Regions from separate parts of the Luteimonas yindakuii genome, predicted to be linked through region 2. Evidence: predicted binding sites of a transcription regulator. Region 2 holds the regulator's gene; the other holds the start of a gene.
What was found. The regulator FliA, encoded in region 2, starts transcription of late flagellar genes. The targets are predictions, from matches to a motif close to TAAAGTTTNNCNNNCNNNGGCCGATAA.
Positions count from the first base shown of each region.

Region 1 (7,393 bases), 120 kb from region 2:
CCGCTGGAGCAGGCTGCGCAGGCGCATGCCTGGCTCGAAAGCGGCAGGCATACCGGCAAGGTGGTGCTGGTGACCTGAGGTACGCGGCGTCCGCCGGAACGGTCTTTCCACTGGCTGCGTGAGCGCATGGTGCTGGGACTTGGATCTGCCGCGGTCAACTCGTCCTGCAGTGCCTACTGGTCGCGATTCCCGCGCGAGGTATCCTCCGCCGAAAGGGGGAGTTGATGGACGGAACCGGAAGCGGTGGCTCGCAAGCAGAAAGGCGCTGGCGATGGGGCGGGCGGGGGTGGTCCACAACCGTGGCACAGGTGAACCTGTTTGCTATCCGCACATTGCAGGCACGCAGCTGGTACGGCGTTGCGATTTCAATGGCACTACTCGCGCTGGCAACCTGGCTGGGCTATCACGACTTTACGTCCGGCGCCTGGCTGTCGCTGGTTGCGGGCTTCGTCGGATTGGGACGCGAAGCCTGGTCATTGGCACGGGCTGCGCGCGCGCCTTCGTTGATCGTCGTGGAGCGGCAGGACAGTTTCGTGGATCAACTTCTCGAACGTGTGGTTCCCTCACCAGGGGAGGTCGATGACGGGCATGTCGTTACCCGCGTGCCCCATCTTCGCGAGGCGGTGGTGCGGTCCACGGCGGTTGACCGCTGGTTGCGCACACATGCGCTGTCGATGGTGGAAGACACAGGCAAACGTCAGGAAGTGGATGCGCGGCTCAGGGGCCACGCGCCGGCGTTGGAAACGCTGCTGCGCTGCCACGCGCGCCAGTCGCTTCGCTCGGTGCCGCCACGCGTGCTCGTCAATGAGACAAAACTCGGGTTGTCGGACGGCGTTTCGCCCTCGCGATCGATGGTGCGCGTTCACCAGGTCGGTTATTTCCATTCGCTGTTGACCAACGAGGCATCAACGCGCTGTCTGGAAACCCTGCATGAGGATCCGGAGATCGTGTTCTCCGGTTGTGACCAACTTTTTCCACTCGCATCGAGGGACGGACCCAGCTGGCCGCTGCTGCCGCTGGCGCAATCACGGATGGCCGACCACATCGGCATCAGTACGCTGGTCGTTACCCGGGATCACAAACTGGTCCTCTGGACCCAGGGCAGCAACGCGCAGCACAGCAGACAGCAGCTCGTCTCCACCGGCTCGGGTTCCTGCGATTGGGATGACCGGACCGGGGATGACCTGAAGGCCACCTTGGTGAGGGCCATGGAACGCGAATTCGTCGAAGAGTCCCTTGGCGGAGGCACCGCGCCGGAGTTTCAGCGCGAGACACGCGTCTTGGGTTTCTTCCGCTGGCTGACGCGCGGCGCCAAGCCCGAGTTCACCGGGATCACCTGGGTCGACCTCGATGCGCACTCATTGCGACCGAATATCTCCGAGGTCACCAGGCGTCACCGCGCGCAGCTATGCCATGACGTCGGCACCATGGAGCGGCTGCGCCTGGTCCTCGACAACCTGCTGCAGAACCAGCAAGGGTCGGTTTCCTTCTGGGCCAATGTTCTCGCGGTGCGCGAAGCCATCAACGAAGCGCCCGAGGAAATGAGATCGTTCCTGCGCTTGCCGGGTTGATCGCCGGCAGTGGGTTCGGCCGCCCGATCCCGGCAGCTCGCGCCGCTGCGGCAAACGGATGCCGTGCCCTCAGTGGTCCATGAAGCCTTCCCCCGGCAGGCGCGCCGAGCGGCCGCTGAGCAGTTCGAACTCGGCGATATCGTGCGAGCAGAAGACGTCGATGTCGCGTGCGTCGCGGCATAGCGCGCGCAGACGGTCCTGGTTGTGCAGGCGCGCGTCGCGGTCGAGTTCCATCATCCACTGGTAGAAGCGCAGTCCAGGCGGGCAGCCGGGCGTGGCCTCCATCTCGCCGATGTGGAAGTACGCGTCGGCCGCCAGGAACTTCCAGCGTTCACCGGCATCGATGGCGATGCCCGCATGGCCGTGGGTGTGCCCGGGCAATGGCACGAGCAGGATCTCCGGCGGCAGCCCGTCGGGGGAGCGCACGCCTTCGAAGCCGTGCCACCGGCCACCGCTGTCGGGTTCGTAGGTGCGCCAGCGTGGTTGGCTCGACCATTGCTGCGGCCGGAAGCGCTGGCGATCGAGCCAGCTGCGTTGCTGTAGCGCGTGCTCGCGCTCGCGGGCGAGCATGTGGACCGTGGCACGCGGGAAATCGTCGAGCCCGCCGGCGTGGTCGAAATCGAGATGCGACAGCAGGATGTGGCGCACATCGGCAGCGTTGAAACCAAGGCGTTCGACCTGCCGCACCGCGGTCATCTGCTCGCGGAATTCCGGGCGCAGCAGGGTCAGGAAGAACCGGCTGAGCCGGGTCTTCGGGTCGGCGACGTCGAGCAGGCCAAAGCCGGTATCCACCAGCACCAGGCAGTCCGGTGTTTCCACCAGCAGGCAATGGCAGGCCAGGTGACCGCGCTCGAGCACGGTGCGCGAGCGCCCATCCATCAGGCGGCCGCCCAGCGGGCAGGTGGAGATGCAGTTGAGGTGGTGCACGCGGATTGCCATGGCCCGCTCCCGCAAGCGAAAGGCCGAGCATGGGCGCGTGCAGGTCGGCTTGCGGTGAACCGGCGTGGCACACGCTGGCTCCAGGTCCACTTTGCCCGGTCCTGTCCGCCATTCCATCTCGGACTGTTCACGCCGGGGGCGGGAGAGTGCATCTCCCCCCGTTGCGGAGATCCATCATGACCACCGAAGCGCACGAACACCTGCTCGACTGGCTGCGCGATGCGCATGCGATGGAGCTGCAGGCCGAGAGCATGCTCAAGGCGCAGGCCGGACGTATCGAGAACTATCCGAAGCTGAAGGCGCGGATCGAGGAGCACCTGCAGGAAACGCTGGGCCAGCAGCAGTTGCTGCAACAGTGCATCGAGCGCCTCGGTGGCTCCACCTCGGCGGTCAAGGACACCATGGGCAAGATCGCCGCGATGGGCCAGGCCATCGGCGGCATGACCGTGTCCGACGAGATCGTGAAGGGCTCGATGGCCAGCTACGTGTTCGAGAACATGGAGATCGCCTCGTACACCACGCTGATCGCCGCCGCCGGCGCGGTCGGCGACACGCAGACGCAGCGTGCCTGCGAGCAGATCCTGCAGCAGGAAATCGCCATGTCCGAGTGGCTGCTCGAGCACCTGCCGGAAACCACCCGCGAGTTCCTGGCGCGCTCGGAAGCACCGGGCGTCACCGCGAAGAAGTAACCGCCCCAGGCGGACTCATATGCCCGTGTCGCGTCCCGGCGTCAGGCCGCGGACGCGGCAGGCGTCCAGCTCGGCTGGACCCGGTCGCGTCCCGCGGCCTTGGCCAGATAGAGGCAGCGGTCGGCCTCGCAGAGCAGACGGCTCAGGTTGTCCTGCGGCGTGGCCATGGTGATGCCGATGCTCACCGTCACCCGCACTTCCTCCTCGTTGACCATGATCTGCAGCGTGTCGATCCGGTGGCGCAGGCCCTCGAAGTAGGCGTGCGCATCGTCGCGCGCGAGCCCCGGCACCAGCATGCAGAACTCCTCGCCGCCGAAGCGCGCCACCAGGTCCTGCGGCCGCGCATGGCCGGCCACGGCGGCCGCGATCGCACGCAGCGCCTGGTCGCCGGCGTCGTGGCCCCAGGTGTCGTTGATGTGCTTGAAATGGTCGATGTCGAGCATCGCCACGGTGACCGCTTCGCCTTCCGCCAGCAGCTTCGCCAGCATCCGTTCGCTCTGTTCGAGGAAGTGGCGACGGTTCGGCAGGCCGGTGAGGAAATCCCGCGTGGCGAGATCCTGCAGGCTGCCGATCAGCTCGAGCTGGTCGATGTTCTGCGAGACGCGGCAGAAGAATTCCTCGCGCGAGAACGGCTTGCGCAGGAAGTCGTTGGCGCCGTTCTTGAGGAAATGCGCGACCAGGCCCGGATCCTCATTGCCCGACACGCCGATCACCGCAAGCCGGTCGCGGGTGCGCACGCTGCGCATGCGCCGCGCCAGTTCGATGCCCTGCATGCCGGGCATCTCCTGGTCGACCACGGCCAGCCGGATCGTCGAATCCGCCTCCAGCGCGGCGAGTGCGGCGTCGCCATCGGCGGCCTCCACCACGGTGTAGCCATAGAGTTCGAGCAGCGCGGCCGCGTAGGCCCGCGCCGAGGAAGAGTCGTCCACCACCAGCGCCGAGACCCGCCGGTTGCGTTCCAGGCGCTGCACCAGCCACAGCAGGTAGTCGAGGCTGCCCGGCGCGTTCTTGAGCACGAAGTCGATGATCTGCCGGCGCAGCACGCGCCGCCGCAGGTCCTCGTCATAGACGCCGCTGACCACCACCGTCGGCAGGCCGCGATCGAGGAAGAAGTCCACCACCGCGTCGCGGTTGCCATCCGCCAGCACCAGCCCGGTCAGGGCGAGGAACCAGTCGTCGTGCGACTCCAGCGCGTCGCGGGCTTCGGCGAGGGTGGCCGCCACCGTGACCGGCAGCCCGAGCTTCTGTTCGATGGCCTCGGCCACCATCCGCGTATAGCTGCGCGAGTTCTCCACCAGCAGGATGCGTTGCGGCAGCGCCGCCGAGGGCGGTCGCAGAGGGAGGACGTGCATGCCGCGGGGTCCGGATCGTCGCAGGGTTCGCAGCCGCTATCGGCCGTGCCCGGCCGGACTTGAGCCCGGCGCCACCGTGCGTCGTATCCTCCGCGCTCCATTCGCGGAGGGTCGGCCATGCGGCGGTATTCGGAACGGTTCCTGGTGGTGTACTCGGGTGCGTTGACGGTGGCGCTGGCCGCCATCCTGCTGACCGGCGCGCGTGAAACCCGCACCGCGACGTTCGACGAAATCGATGTGCAGCGGATCAACGTGCGCGAACCCGACGGAACATTGCGGATGACCGTATCCGGGCGCGAACGCTTCCCCGGCGGGATCGTCAAGGGTCGCGAGTTCCCGTTCGACCGCGGCGTGGCGGGAATGATCTTCTACAACGACGAAGGCACCGAGACCGGCGGGCTGGTGTTCCGCGGCGAGGCGGGCGAGGACGGCAGGCCGGTGACCACCGGGCACCTCAGTTTCGATCCCTACCACCGCGATCAGGCGCTAGGGCTGAGCGTGCGGCAATTCGGCGGTGGCTACGAATCCGGCCTCACCATCAACGACGTCGGCGACACGCCGATCGAGGAGCTGTTGCAGGCCATGGAGCGCATCCGTGCGCTGCCCAAGGCCGAGCGGGCCGCCGCCCAGCAGGAATTCGCCGCGGGCGCGCAGCCGCTGGTGCCGCGGCTGTTCGTGGGTCGCACGCATGACGGCATGGCCGCGCTGCAGTTGCGCGACGGCGACGGCAAGACCCGGCTGCAGTTCCGCGTCGACGAGGACGGAGCGGCGAGGATCGACTTCCTCGATGCGGGCGGGCGCGTGCAACGCACGCTGCGTGCCGATGATGCCGGCGCGGCCGGGGACGCCGCGGGCAGCGACGCCTGACCGGCGCTGCCGGCGCGCCGGAACGCATGCGGGCCGCTCGGTTGCGATCCGCTGAGCGCCGGGCCGATCCCCTCACGGGGCAGGCGAGCCGCCCTGGGGGGTGTCGATCAGGTCGGCCAGTTCGAAGCCGTGCTCGCGGGCGGTGGCGAGGTAATCCTCGCGGGTCACCGCGTCGATCCGCGGCTCGCGCGCCAGCAGCCACAGATATTTGCGGTCCGGGCTGCCGACGAGGCTGATGCGGTACTCCGGGTCCAGCCGCAGGATCCAGTAGTCGCCCTTGGTGAAGGGAATCCAGCGCAGGCCGTCGGGCAGGAAGCTCACCTTGAGCCGGCTGTTGGTGTCGTCGACCGGAGTCGCCTCGCCGATGGCTTCCTGCGGCTCGCCCTTGCCGTCGATCGCCCGGTTGGCCACGCGCACCTTGCCGTCGTCCTGAAGGCTGTAGGTGGCGGTGATGTCGCGGTAGTCCTCGGGCTCGTGGCGCATTGGCAGGCGGGCGATCTCGTACCAGGTACCGAGGTACCGCTGCAGGTCGACCGACGGCACGGTGGCGGGTTCGTCGTGGTGGCTCATCAGGAGTTCTCTTGTGGGGAACGCCCTGTCTAGGCCATCCCGGGTGAACCGGCCGCATGCATCGGCCGATCTCCCGCCCTCGATGTGATGGCCGCGGCAACGGGTTGGAGGCGCCGCCGCGCTAACGTGAAGGCATCGGGCATGGCCCTGGATTGAACGAGGTTGTCGCTATGAAGATCTGGATCCAAGCGCTGGCAGCGGGCGTGATCCTGACCGGCTGCTCGGCCGAACGCTGGGCCGAACGCGACGCGGTGGTGGCATGCGAACGCATGCTTGCGCAGGTGTTGGCCGATTCCGGCTCGGCGGTGATTCCCGAGCCGCAGGCGCAGGCGGCCGAAGGCGACGACGGCTTCCTGGTGACGTGGCCTGCCGGCAGCGGCCTGCGGGTGGCAGGGGCCGAAGGCGGCGCCTTGCGCGAAGCCACGGCACGCTGCCACTTCGGCCTGCAGGGCGACGTCGAATGGCTGGAGCTGGACGGAGAACGCGTCTTCGATCCGCTCACCGGCCAGGACGCGGCCCGCGAGCAGCGGCGGGACGCCACCGGCGACGACGCCACGCCTGCCGGCCAGTAACCCTGCGGAGCAGTGCAACGCGCACCGGCTGAACGACCTTCAGCCTGGGCCGGTGCGCAAGCACCAGGCACAGGCCGGTCGCCGGTCGCGATCGCCGACAATGGGCGGATGATGGATTCCGCTACCGCCGCCGCCGCTCCGACGCCTGCCGATACGCCTGTGCCCACCGACACCCCCGCCCGCGTCCTGACCGAGGCGATGAAGGACGGGGTGCGCCAGGCCTACCAGCGGCTGCAGGAGAACACCCCGGGATTCAGTCCGCGGCGCGCGCAGCGGCAGATGATCGGCATTGCCTCGCGCGCGCTGGCCACCAGCGGTGGCGTGGCCGCGATCCAGGCTCCCACCGGCGTCGGCAAGAGCCTCGGCTACCTCAGCGCCGGCGTCCCGATCGCGCTCGCCAGCCAGCGCAAGCTGGTGATCAGCACCGGCACCGTGGCGCTGCAGTCGCAATTGTTCGATCGCGACATCCCCGCCTTCCTCAAGGCCACGGGACTGGAAGCGCGGGTCGCGCTGGCCAAGGGCCGCACCCGCTACCTGTGCCCGCGCAACGCGCTGGAGCTGCATGCCGGCCCCGGCCAGGCGTCGATGTTCGGCGACATGCCGGCGGAGGAGGGCGAGCGCCTCTACGACCGCCCGCCGACGGTGCTGGAGATCGACGCCGCCGGCCGGCTGCTCGAGGCGTTGGCCGACCGCTCGTGGGACGGCGACCTCGACGACGCGGCGACACCGGTGTCGCCGGCCCTGCGTGGCCACATCACCACGCCCGCATCCGGCTGTGCCGGCAGGCGCTGCAGTCACGCCGCGCAGTGCCCGGTGCTGCGCGCGCGTCAGAA
Region 1 is NZ_CP039383.2:1,421,663-1,429,055, forward strand. Features, by position in the region: gene E5843_RS06490 (NAD(P)H-quinone oxidoreductase) at 1-78, shown strand, start outside; gene E5843_RS06495 (hypothetical protein) at 309-1,571, shown strand; gene E5843_RS06500 (MBL fold metallo-hydrolase) at 1,641-2,510, opposite strand; gene E5843_RS06505 (ferritin-like domain-containing protein) at 2,687-3,199, shown strand; gene E5843_RS06510 (GGDEF domain-containing protein) at 3,241-4,551, opposite strand; gene E5843_RS06515 (hypothetical protein) at 4,669-5,418, shown strand; gene E5843_RS06520 (lipocalin family protein) at 5,491-5,988, opposite strand; gene E5843_RS06525 (hypothetical protein) at 6,159-6,560, shown strand; gene dinG (ATP-dependent DNA helicase DinG) at 6,669-7,393, shown strand, end outside.
Region 1: E5843_RS06510 (GGDEF domain-containing protein) is a predicted target of FliA. The motif match lies at 4,588-4,614, and genes of this name have one in related genera.

Region 2 (7,393 bases):
CCGCGCGCTTCATCCTCGATGCCATGCCCGGCAAGCAGATGGCGATCGACGCCGACCTCAATGCCGGCCTGCTGACCCGCGAGGAAGCCAAGGCGCGTCGCGAGGAAGTGCGCCAGGAAGCCGACTTCTACGGCGCGATGGACGGCGCCAGCAAGTTCATCCGCGGCGATGCCATCGCCGGCATCCTGATCCTGTTCGTCACCGTGATCGGCGGCCTGGCGATCGGCGTGCTCCAGCACGGCATGCCGGCCGGCGAAGCGGCCGCCACCTACACCCTGCTGTCGATCGGCGATGGCCTGGTGTCGCAGATCCCGGCCCTGCTGGTGTCGTCCGCGGTCGCGCTGCTGGTGACCCGTGCCTCGCGCTCGCAGGACATGGGCGGCGCCGTCACCGGCCAGGTGTTCGGCCAGCACAAGGCGCTGACTATCGCCGCCGCGATCCTGCTGGTCGTCGGCCTCGTGCCGGGCATGCCGAACCTGGCCTTCCTGAGCCTCGCCGCGCTGGTGGGCTACGGGGCCTGGTACATGCGCAAGCGCGAGGCGGAAGCCGCGATCGCCGCCGCCAATCCCGATCCCGCCCTGCCCTCGCCCGAACAGGCCGCCACCGCCGAACTCGGCTGGGACGACCTGCGCCCGGTCGATCCGCTCGGGCTGGAAGTCGGCTACCGGCTCATCCCGCTGGTCGACAAGGCCCAGGGCGGCGAACTGATGGCGCGGATCAAGGCCGTGCGTCGCAAGCTCACCCAGGACATCGGCTTCCTGATCCCGCCGGTGCATATCCGCGACAACCTCGAACTCGCACCCACCGCCTACCGCCTGCTGGTGCACGGCGTGCCGGTGGCGACCGCCGACATCCACCCCGACCGCCTGCTGGCACTGGACCCGGGCGGCACCCTGCATCCGATCGAGGGCATCCCCGGCAAGGACCCGGCGTTCGGGCTCGACGCGCTGTGGATCCTGCCGCTGCAGCGTGCCCAGGCCGAAGCCGCCGGCTACACCGTGGTCGATCCCGCCACCGTGGTCGCCACCCACCTCTCGCACCTGGTGCGAGAGCAGGCACCGGAACTGCTGGGCCACGAGGAAGTGCAGCAATTGCTGGCGACGCTTGCGCGCAGCACGCCGAAACTCGCCGAGGACCTGACCCCGAAGTCGCTGCCGCTGTCGGTGGTGGTGCGCGTGCTGCAGAACCTGCTGATCGAGCGCATCCCGGTGCGCCAGCTGCGGCGCATCGCCGAGTCGCTGGTCGAGCACGCCGCGCACACCCAGGACCCCACCCAGCTCACCGCCGCGGTGCGCACCGCGCTGGGCCGCTTCATCGTCCAGGAGATCGCCGGGCCGGCCACCGAACTGCCGGTGTACACGCTGGCGCCGACGCTGGAACGCGTCTTGCAGGACTCCGCACAGGGCGCCGGTGCCGCACTGGAACCGGGCCTCGCCGAACGCCTGCAGCAGAGCCTCGCCGATTGCGCGGGCCAGCAGGAGGCCAGGAACGAACCGGCCGTGGTGCTGGTGCCCAGCCAGGTGCGCGCCGCGCTGGCGCGCCTGGTCCGCCACAGCGTGCCCGGGTTGTCGGTGCTGGCCTACACGGAAGTCCCCGAAGACCGGCGCCTGAAGCTGGTGGGCACGATCAGTTGAACAACGCGTCACCCCTTTCGAACCACGGGCAACAGTCATGAACATCCGCCGCTTCGTCGCCGCCGACATGCGCACCGCACTGCAGATGGTGCGCGACGCCCATGGTCCCGATGCCGTGATCCTCTCCAACCGCCGCACCGACGAGGGCGTGGAGATCGTGGCGGCCAGCAACTACGACGAAGCCTGCCTGCAGCGCGCCCTCGAGGCGCAGCCGCGCCCGCCGGCCGAAGCACCGGCACCTGCGGTGGTCGCGCCGGAACGGCCGCTCGCGCCGGCAGAACGCTGGTTGCGTGAACTCGCGCCCGCCACGACGACCGCGCCGGTCACGGGCACCTCCACCCCCGCGCCGGTGGCGCCAGCGCCAGCGGTCGCCGCCATGGCGGCACCGGCCACACCGCGTGCCACGCCGCGCCGGGCCGCAGCTGCGGTCGCCGAACCCACGTCAGCCGCCAGGGCCCGCGACGCAGGCGACGAATTCGACGGCCCCGCCTTCGCCGAACTGCTGGCGCGCACGCGTCCGCCGGTGGCCCCGGTCGACGACCGCCCAGCCCCTGCACCCGAGCCGCCGGCGCCGGTGCTCGCCGCAGTCCCGACGCCGCCGGCGCCCGCCAGCGACGGCGAACTGGCGCGCATGCGCGACGAACTGGCGCAGATGCGCACCATGATCGAGCGCGAGATGGCCCGCCTCACCGACGAACGCCTGCGCGGCTCGCCGGTGCGCGCACAGATGATGGACCTGCTGGAGGACTACGGCTTCGATGCCGGCATCACCCGCGACGTGGTGCTGCAGATCCCCGCCGACACCCCTGAACACCGCGCCCGCGGGCTGATGCTGGGCCTGATCTCGCGCAAGCTGCCGATCTGCCCGGTCGATCCGCTGCACGAGGCCGGGGTGATCGCCCTGGTCGGTCCCACCGGCGCCGGCAAGACCACCACGATCGCCAAGCTGGCCGCGCTGTACGCCGCCCAGTACCAGCCGCGCGACGTCGCGCTGGTGACCACCGACACCGCGCGCATCGGTGGCCGCGAACAGCTGCACAGCTACGGCCGCCAGCTCGGCATCGCCGTGCACGAGGCCGACAGCGAGGCCAGCCTGCTGCAGCTGCTGCAGAAACTGCAGGACTACCGGCTGGTGCTGGTGGACACCGCGGGCCTGAGCCAGCGCGACCGCGCACTGGCCGGCCAGCTCAACTGGCTGCGCGCCGCGCGCCAGGTCCGCACGTTGCTGGTGTTGCCGGCCAACACCCACTTCGCCGACCTCGACGAAGTGGTGCGCCGCTTCGAGCACGCGCGCCCGCAGGGCGTGGTGCTGACCAAGCTCGACGAGACCAGCCGCCTCGGCAGCGCGCTGTCGGTGGTGGTCGACCACCAGCTGCCGCTGACCTGGACCACCGACGGCCAGCGCATCCCGGAAGACCTGAGCCGGGCCAATGCCGCCCATCTGGTGCTTCGCCTTGAAGATCTCCGCCGCGATGCCGATAAGCCCATGGCATCCGAGCATTCCGCCCCGGAGCACACCCATGCTGTCGCCTGAGACCCTGCCGCCGATGTCCGTCGCCGTCCCGCCCGCACTCCAGCCCGTGCGCACCCTCGCCGTCACCGGTGGCAAGGGCGGCGTGGGCAAGACCAACGTGTCGGCGAACCTGGCGATCGCGCTATCGGAGCTCGGCAAGCGCACGCTGCTGCTGGATGCCGACCTCGGCCTGGCCAATGTCGACGTGCTGCTGGGGCTCTCGCCGCGCCACACGCTGGCCGACCTCGTCGCCGGGCGCTGCAGCCTCGACGAGGTGATCCTGGAAGGCCCGTCGGGGGTGATGATCGTCCCCGCCGCCTCCGGCCGCCGGCACATGGCCGAACTCCGTCCCGCCGAACACGCAGGCCTGGTCAACGTCTTCAACGATCTGCAGCGCGACCTCGACATGCTGGTGGTCGATACCGCTGCCGGGATCACCGATTCGGTGCTCACCTTCTGCCAGGCCGCGCAGGACACGCTGGTCGTGGTCTGCGACGAGCCGGCCTCGATCACCGACGCCTATGCGCTGATCAAGGTGCTCGCGCGCGAGCGTGGCGTCGGCCAGGTACAGGTGGTCGCCAACATGGTGCGCAGCCCGCAGGAAGGCCGCGGCCTGTACGAGAAACTGTCGCGCGTGTGCGAGCGCTTCATCGGTGACGTGTCGCTGAACTATCTCGGCGCGGTGCCGCAGTGCGAGTGGCTGCGGATGTCGGTGCAGCGCCAGCAGGCCGTGGTGCGCGCCTATCCGGCGAGCCCGTCGGCGCGTGCGCTGACCGAGATCGCCCGCCGCACCGCCCGCTGGCAGGCGCCGACCGCGCCGCGCGGCCATGTCGAGTTCTTCGTCGAGCGGATGCTGCGCCAGGGAGTGCCGGCATGAGCATGGCCGCCCGCCACTACCAGGACATCCAGCGCAGCAACGCGCCCGATCCCATCGTCCAGCACGCCGAACTGGTGCGCCGTATCGCCCATCACCTGGCGGCGCGGCTGCCGGCCAGCGTGGAGATCGACGACCTCGTCCAGGCCGGCATGATCGGCCTGCTCGAGGCCTCGCGCAGCTATGACGCCGAACAGGGCGCGTCGTTCGAGACCTATGCCTCGATCCGCATCCGCGGTTCGATGATCGACGAGATCCGCCGCGGCGACTGGGTGCCGCGTTCCGTGCACCGCCGCGCACGCGAAGCCGCTGCAGCGATCCGCGCGATCGAGCAGGCCAGTGGCCGCGCCGCGGCCGCACAGGAAGTCGCCGACAAACTCGGGCTGCCGCTGGCCGACTACATGCGCCTGCTGGAGGACGCCGCGCGCGGCCAGGTGCTGAGCCTGGATTCGCATGTCGAGGACCATGGCGAGGTCGAGCCCGCGCGGCGCGGCGGCCCGACCCCGCAGGACGCGCTGGTGCGCGGCGAGTTCGGCCGCGAACTCGCCGCCGCGATCGGCCTGCTGCCGGAACGCGAGCAGCTGGTGCTGTCGCTGTACTACCAGCAGGAACTCAACCTCAAGGAGATCGGCGCGGTGCTCGGCGTCAGCGAATCACGCGTGTGCCAGATCCATGGCCAGGCGGTGGTGCGGCTGCGCGGGCGCCTGACCGCGTTCGAACTCGCGGACACCGGCATCGGCGACGACGACTGATGCCTACGGTTTTACTGGAGCCCCACTTTTGAACAAGAACATGCGCGTCCTGATCGTCGACGATTTCTCGACGATGCGCCGGATCATCAAGAACCTGCTGACCGACCTCGGCTTCAACAACACCGTCGAGGCCGAGGACGGCCACAGCGCGCTGGCGGTGTTGCGCCAGGACGCGGTCGAGCTGGTGATCACCGACTGGAACATGCCCGGCATGACCGGCATCGAACTGCTGCGCGCGATCCGCGCCGACGCCGCGCTGCGCGCCCTGCCGGTGCTGATGGTGACCGCGGAAGCCAAACGCGAGCAGATCATCGAGGCGGCACAGAACGGGGTGAACGGCTACATCATCAAGCCGTTCACCGCGCAGACCCTCGAGGAGAAGCTCAACAAGGTCTTCGAACGCCTCGGGGGCGGTGCTTGAACACGCCGGTGGTCGACGACATCCCGGTTGCACGCCTGCTGCAGGACGCACTCGACGCGCTCGAACGCGGCGACGAGGACGCCTGGCGCCAGCACGTGGATGCGATCGCCGCATCGCGCACGCATACGCTGGTCAACGGCCTCGGCCGCCTCGCGCGCGAACTCGAACAGGCGCTCGATGCCCTGCCCCCGGCGCCGTCCGGCGGCAACCTCGACGATGCCTGCGCGCGCCTCGACCATGTGGTGGCGATGACCGAAGAGGCCACGCACCGCACGCTCGACCTGATCGACGACAGCCGCGCGCTGGTCGCGCGCCTCAAGGACGGCCCGCTGGACGAGACCCAGGCCGGTACCGTGGAAGCGCTGCGCGACAACCTGCGCGAGATGGCGCTGGCGCAGAGCCACCAGGACCTGGGCGGGCAGATCATCCGCCGCGTCGCCTCGATCGTGCGTGGCGTGCACGAGGGCTTCGGCGAGCTCGGCCTGCCGCCGAAGGACGAGCCGGCCTGCGACGAACGCGGCCATGGCCCGGCCGTGCGCGGGCTGGATGCCGGCACCGTCGGCCAGAGCGACGCCGACGACCTGCTGTCGAACCTGGGCCTCTGACGCGGTGAACGCCTCGCCGGAAATCGCCGCCGACTTCGTGCTCGAAGCACGCGAGCTGCTCGACGACCTCGGCGGGCAGCTGGTCGCGCTGGAGCAGACGCCGGGCGACCGCGAACAGTTGAACGCGGTGTTCCGCGCGTTCCATACCCTGAAGGGTGGCGCCGGCTTCCTCGGCGTCACCCCGCTGGTGGAACTCTGCCACGCCGCCGAGGAGACCCTGGGCGCCGCGCGCAGTGGCCACGCCACGCTGGAGCCGCGCCATTTCGATGCGGCGCAACAGTCACTGGACTGGCTGCAGGCGATGGTCGACGCGATCGAGAACGGCGGCGACGTCCCGCGCGCCCCGGCCGCGGTGGTCAATGGTTTCTCGCTGGGTCCGGTCGCCACGGCGTCGGGGCTCGCCCCCGCCGCCAACGGCGAGATGATCGGCGACGACGAATTCGAAGCGCTGCTCGACCAGTTGCACGGCAATGCGGCACCGGGCGCGGGCAGTGCAGTTGCCAGTGGCGAACCGATCAGCGACGACGAGTTCGAGGCGCTGCTCGACCAGCTGCATGGCTCGGCGCCTCCCGGTGCGGCTGTGCCTGCCGCCGTGGCCACGCCGGCACCCCTGCGACCGCCGCCGGCGCCCGTCGCCGTGCCGCCCAGGCCCGCCGCGCCGCAACCGGCTAATGCATCGGCCAATGCCGAGCGCGAACACACCGTGCGCGTGGACACGCGACGCCTCGATGCGATCGTCGACCTCGTCGGCGAACTGGTGCTGGCGCGCAACCGCCTCAAGACCCTGCGTGCGCGGCTGCGCGACGAGGAACTCGACCGCGCCGTCAGCACGCTCGACAACGCCACCGCACGCCTGCAGGGCGCGGTCATGCATACGCGCATGCAACCGGTCGGCAAGGTGTTCTCGCGTTTTCCCAAGCTCGCCCGCGATGTCGCCCGCGCGCTCGACAAGGAAGTGGACCTCGAACTGGTCGGCGCCGACACCGAGCTCGACCGCAACCTCGTCGAGGCGCTGGCCGACCCGCTGGTGCACCTGGTGCGCAATGCCATCGACCACGGCATCGAAGCCCCTGCCCTGCGCGAGGCCACCGGCAAGTCGCGCGCCGGCCGGGTGCGGCTGATCGCCCAGCAGCAGGGCGATTACGTCGGCATCGAGGTGCAGGACGACGGTGCCGGCATCGACCCGGAACGCCTGCGCAGCAAGGCGCGGGAAAAGGGCCTGATCGATGCCGAATCCGCGGCGCGCCTGAGTCCGGAGGAATGCCTGCACCTGGTATTCATGCCCGGCTTCTCCACCCGCGGCGAGGTCAGCGACATCTCCGGCCGCGGCGTGGGCATGGACGTGGTGCAGTCGCGCATCCGCGAGCTGAGCGGGCAGATCCAGATCCATTCGGAACTCGGCCGTGGCAGCCGCTTCTCGCTGCGGGTACCGCTGACGCTGGCGATCCTGCCGACCCTGCTGGTGCAGGCCGCTGGCGACGCCTATGCCTTGCCGCTGGCGCGCGTGCAGGAAGTGCTGCATGCCCCGACCCATGCGGTGAACTGGTTCGATGGCCGTGCCGCACTCGACCGTCGCTCGCACACGCTGCCACTG
Region 2 is NZ_CP039383.2:1,546,384-1,553,776, reverse strand. Features, by position in the region: gene flhA (flagellar biosynthesis protein FlhA) at 1-1,634, shown strand, start outside; gene flhF (flagellar biosynthesis GTPase FlhF) at 1,672-3,168, shown strand; gene E5843_RS07095 (P-loop NTPase) at 3,155-4,024, shown strand; gene E5843_RS07090 (RNA polymerase sigma factor FliA) at 4,021-4,773, shown strand; gene cheY (chemotaxis response regulator CheY) at 4,802-5,194, shown strand; gene E5843_RS07080 (protein phosphatase CheZ) at 5,191-5,799, shown strand; gene E5843_RS07075 (chemotaxis protein CheA) at 5,804-7,393, shown strand, end outside.